Regions from separate parts of the Streptantibioticus cattleyicolor NRRL 8057 genome, predicted to be linked through region 2. Evidence: riboswitches for the same ligand, from Rfam matches in the RefSeq annotation. Region 2 holds a riboswitch; the other holds the start of a gene.

Region 1 (2,440 bases), 3.4 Mb from region 2:
CCCGGCCACGGCGGCATCATGGACCGCCTGGACTCCCTGCTGCCCACCGCCCCCGTGGTCTGGCTGCTGCTGGTGATCTTCGTCGGCGCGAGCTGACCCGTACCCCGCCACCGCCCCGCACCTGGCCCGCCGCACACGCGGCGGGCCTTGTCGTACGGATCTGCGACACTGGACAAATCATGCCTGCACCCGGAGAACTGACCTTCGCCGCGCCGCGCGGCGCCAAGAAGCCGCCGCGGCACCTCGCCGACCTCGACCCCGCCGAGCGCCGCGCCGCCGTCGCCGAGCTGGGCGAGAAGCCGTTCCGCGCCAAGCAGCTGTCGCAGCACTACTTCGCGCGGTACGCCGACGACCCGGCGACCTGGACGGACATCCCGGCGGCGGCGCGGGGCGCGCTGGCCGAGGGGCTGCTGCCGGAGTTGATGTCGGTGGTGCGCCACGTCTCCTGCGACGACGACACCACGCGCAAGACGCTGTGGCGGCTCTTCGACGGCACGCTGGTCGAGTCGGTGCTGATGCGCTACCCGGACCGGGTCACCATGTGCATCAGCTCGCAGGCCGGCTGCGGCATGAACTGCCCGTTCTGCGCCACCGGCCAGGCCGGGCTCACCCGCAACCTGTCCACCGCCGAGATCGTCCACCAGATCGTGGCGGGCATGCGGTCGCTGCGCGACGGCGAGGTGCCCGGCGGTCCGGCCCGGCTGAGCAACATCGTCTTCATGGGCATGGGCGAGCCGCTGGCCAACTACAACCGCGTGGTGGCCGCCATCCGCCGGCTCACCGACCCCGCGCCGGACGGCCTCGGGCTCTCCCAGCGCGGCATCACCGTCTCCACCGTGGGCCTCGTCCCGGCCATGCTGCGCTTCGCCGACGAGGGCTTCAAGTGCCGGCTCGCGCTGTCGCTGCACGCCCCCGACGACGAGCTGCGCGACACCCTGGTACCGGTCAACACCCGCTGGAAGGTACGCGAGGTGCTCGACGCCGCCTGGCACTACGCCGAGGTCTCCGGCCGCCGGGTCTCCATCGAGTACGCGCTCATCCGCGACATCAACGACCACGCCTGGCGGGCCGACCTGCTCGGCCGCCTGCTCAAGGGCCGCCGCGCGCACGTCAACCTGATCCCGCTCAACCCCACCCCGGGTTCGAAGTGGACGGCCTCCAGCCCCGAGGACGAGAAGGCGTTCGTCCGCGCCCTGGAGGCGCACGGCGTGCCGGTGACGGTACGCGACACCCGCGGCCAGGAGATCGACGGCGCATGCGGCCAGCTGGCCGCTTCCGAGCGCTGACCTGGCACTGATATCGTCTGAACGCCCAAAAGTGAACACCTGATCCAATTCCGACAGGGGAGCGCGCCAGCGCTGAGAGTGCGGCCGGCCACGCCACGCCGCAGACCCTCGAACCTGATCCGGGTAATGCCGGCGAAGGGAGTTCGGCCATGACACCGGCCAATCCGCGACCGCGGCCCGATTCCGCGGCCACCACCACGCCCGCCCGCACCAACCGCTGGCGCACCGTCGACATCGTGGTCGCCGCCGTCCTCGGCGCCGCCTTCGGCGTCATCTTCTGGGGCTGGAGCACTCTGTGGAACGGCCTGGCCAGCGCCATCCCGCTGCCCGCCCGCGGGGTGATCTACGGCGTGTGGCTGGTGCCCGCCGTCCTCGGCCCGCTGGTCATCCGCAAGCCCGGGGCCGGCATCTTCTGCGAACTGGTCGCCGCCAGCGTCGCCACCCTCTTCGGCTCCCCCTGGGGCCTGGTCACCCTCGCCTACGGGGTGCTCCAGGGCATGGCCGGCGAGTTCGGCTTCGCGCTCACCGGCTACCGCGTCTGGCGGTGGCCCACCGCGCTGGCCGGCGGCGCGCTCGCCGGGATCGCCGCCTCGCTGCTGGACAACGCGCTGTACTACGCCGCCAGCTCCACCGGCTGGCAGATCGCCTACGCCGCCCTGGTCACCGTCAGCTCCGCGGCCATCGCCGGCCTCGGCAGCCTCGCCCTCACCAGGTCGCTCGCCCAGACCGGGGTGCTCGACCCGTTCCCGTCCGGCCGCGAACGCGCCGCGGTCTGACGGCACTTCGGTGAGCACGGCATGAGCACGGTACGGCTGCGCGGCTTCGGACACCGGCACGCCGGACGCCGCCGCTGGGCGGTACGCGGCGTGGACCTGGAGATCGGCCACGGGGAACGGGTCGGACTCCTCGGCCCGTCCGGCGCCGGCAAGTCCACCCTGCTGGCCGCCCTGGCCGGACTGCTGCCGCCCGAGGCCGGCGACCGCGAGGGCACCGTCGAGATCGACGGCCGCGACCCGCGCGAGGCCCGCGAGCGCATCGGCATGGTCTTCCAGGACCCGCAGTCCCAACTGGTCATGGAACGCGCCGGGGACGACGTCGCCTTCGGCCTGGAGAACCGCGGCACGCCACCGGAGCGCATCCCCGCCCTCGTCGCC
Region 2 (2,440 bases):
CACCACCTCGTGGCGGGCGGCGAGCACCGGGCGCAGCGCGTTGGCGTCGTCCAGGGTGCGCAGCAGGTGGACGCCGGGCAGGCCGGCCGAGCCCGGCAGGGTGACCGGTTCGGCGCCGGTGGCGATCACCAGCCGGTCGTAGGGCAGCGGGCCGTCCGAGGTGATCACCTCGCGCTCGGCGGGGCGCAGCGCCTCGGCGCGCGAGCCGAGCCGCAGGTCGACGCGGAGGCCGGCGAAGTCCACCTCGAACGCCGAGCCGTCGGCGGCGCCGAGCAGGACGGCCTTGGACAGCGGCGGCCGGTCGTACGGCTGGTGGGGTTCGGCGCCCAGCAGGATGATCTCGCCGGGGAAGCCCTGGTCGCGCAGGCAGATCGCGGTCTGCACCCCGGCCATCCCGGCGCCGGCCACCACGACCCGCGCCACGTTCCCGTCCTCGGTCACGACAGTCTCGTCCTCGCTCACGCGATCACCGTAAACCCGTCGGGCCCCGGGGTCGCAGTCGTACGCGGCGAGATGTCTGACACACCGTCACACCAAGATCGCCGCGGGGCGGCGCGCGGGGCCGTCCGTCCCCGCCCTTAACCGGGGCGCCCGGCGCGTAATACAGTGGCTGCCGTATTGCACTCGCGGGAGCCCGGACGCACCGGGCTGAGAGGGCGGCTGGCCGGCCGCCGACCGTAGAACCTGATCCGGGTCATGCCGGCGAAGGGAGGAGCGGGATATCCATGTATCCGTCCACGCGTCCGCCGCGACCGGGGCACAGCCATGACGTGCTCGTGGTCGGCGGCGGCATCATCGGCCTGGTCACCGCCTGGCGGGCGGCCCAGCGCGGGCTGCGGACGGCGGTGGCCGATCCGGCGCCCGGCCGGGGCGCCGCCCGGGTGGCGGCCGGCATGCTGGCCCCGGTGACCGAGCTCCAGTACGGCGAGCAGACGCTGCTGGAGTTCAACCTGGCCTCGGCGCGGCGGTATCCGTCGTTCGCCGCCGAGCTGGCCGAGGCCACCGGGGCGGACATCGGCTACCGGGAGTGCGGCACGCTGGCGGTCGCGCTGGACGCCGACGACCGGGCGCAGCTTCGTGAACTCCACGCGTTCCAGGGGTCGTTGGGGCTGAGCGCGCAGTGGCTCAGCGGCCGGGAGTGCCGGCGTCTGGAACCGATGCTCTCCCCCGCGGTCCGCGGCGGCCTGCGGGTGGACGGCGACCACCAGACCGATCCGCGCCGGCTCGCCGCCGCCCTGCTGCGCGCCGCCGAGCTGGCCGGGGTGGTCCTGCACCGTGCCGAGGCCGCCCGGATCGAGGTGGCCGGCGACCGGGCGGTGGGCGCGGTGCTCTCCGACGGCACGTTCGTGGCGGCCGGCCGCACCGTGCTCGCCGCGGGGAGCTGGAGCGGCACCGTCGCCGGGGTGCCCGAGCACGTGCTGCCGCCGGTGCGCCCGGTCAAGGGCCAGGTGCTGCGGCTGCGGATGCCGCCGGGGGCCACCCCGTTCCTGTCCCGCACCGTCCGCGCCGTGGTGCGCGGCGGCCACGTCTACCTGGTGCCCCGGGAGAACGGGGAGCTGGTGATCGGGGCCACCAGCGAGGAACTGGGGTGGGACACCACGGTCACCGCGGGCGGCGTGTACGAGCTGCTGCGCGACGCCCACGAACTGGTGCCCGGGGTCACCGAGCTGGCGCTGACCGAGACGATCGCGGGGCTGCGGCCCGGCTCGCCGGACAACGCGCCCGTCCTCGGCCCCACCGAGCTGCCCGGGCTGCTGCTGGCCACCGGCCACCACCGCAACGGGGTGCTGCTGACCCCGGTGACCGGGGACGTGATGGCCGAGGTGCTCACCACCGGCGAACTGCCGGACGCCGCCCGCCCGTTCTCGCCCCGCCGCTTCGCCGGCCCGTCCTCTTCCGCTTCCGCCACCACCACCGCACGCAGCGAGGTGTCGTCCGCATGACCGTCCCGTCCATGGTGACCGTCTCGCTCAACGGCGAGTCCCGCGAGGTCCCGGCGGACCTCACCCTCGACCGGCTCGTCGCCACCTTGACCACCGCCCACTCCGGGGTGGCCGCCGCCGTCAACGAGACGGTGGTGCCCCGGGGCGCGTGGAGCTCCACCCCGCTCGGCGACGGCGACCGCGTCGAGGTCCTCACCGCAGTCCAGGGAGGCTGACCGATGGCCGACGACCCGCTCGTCATCGCCGGTACCACCTTCTCGTCCCGGCTGATCATGGGCACCGGCGGTGCTCCCAGCCTGGAGACGCTGGAGCAGGCGCTGCTCGCCTCCGGCACCGAGCTGACCACGGTGGCCATGCGCCGCCTCGACCCGGCCGTCAAGGGCTCGGTGCTCTCGGTGCTGGACCGGCACGGCATCCGGGTGCTGCCCAACACCGCGGGGTGTTTCACCGCGGGCGAGGCGGTGCTCACCGCCCGGCTGGCCCGGGAGGCGCTGGGC

The links. Region 2 has a riboswitch for thiamine pyrophosphate ahead of thiO (glycine oxidase ThiO). Riboswitches for the same ligand answer to the same signal wherever they lie in the genome.
Region 1: another riboswitch for thiamine pyrophosphate. It lies ahead of SCATT_RS21085 (ECF transporter S component); the one in region 2 lies ahead of thiO (glycine oxidase ThiO).

What each region holds. Positions count from the first base shown of each region.
Region 1 is NC_017586.1:4,775,832-4,778,271, forward strand. It holds gene SCATT_RS21075 (phosphatidate cytidylyltransferase) at 1-96, shown strand, start outside; gene rlmN (23S rRNA (adenine(2503)-C(2))-methyltransferase RlmN) at 180-1,286, shown strand; TPP riboswitch at 1,332-1,445, shown strand; gene SCATT_RS21085 (ECF transporter S component) at 1,436-2,062, shown strand; gene SCATT_RS21090 (ABC transporter ATP-binding protein) at 2,084-2,440, shown strand, end outside.
Region 2 is NC_017586.1:1,346,207-1,348,646, forward strand. It holds gene SCATT_RS05680 (NAD(P)/FAD-dependent oxidoreductase) at 1-393, opposite strand, end outside; TPP riboswitch at 617-729, shown strand; gene thiO (glycine oxidase ThiO) at 726-1,943, shown strand; gene thiS (sulfur carrier protein ThiS) at 1,940-2,158, shown strand; gene SCATT_RS05695 (thiazole synthase) at 2,162-2,440, shown strand, end outside.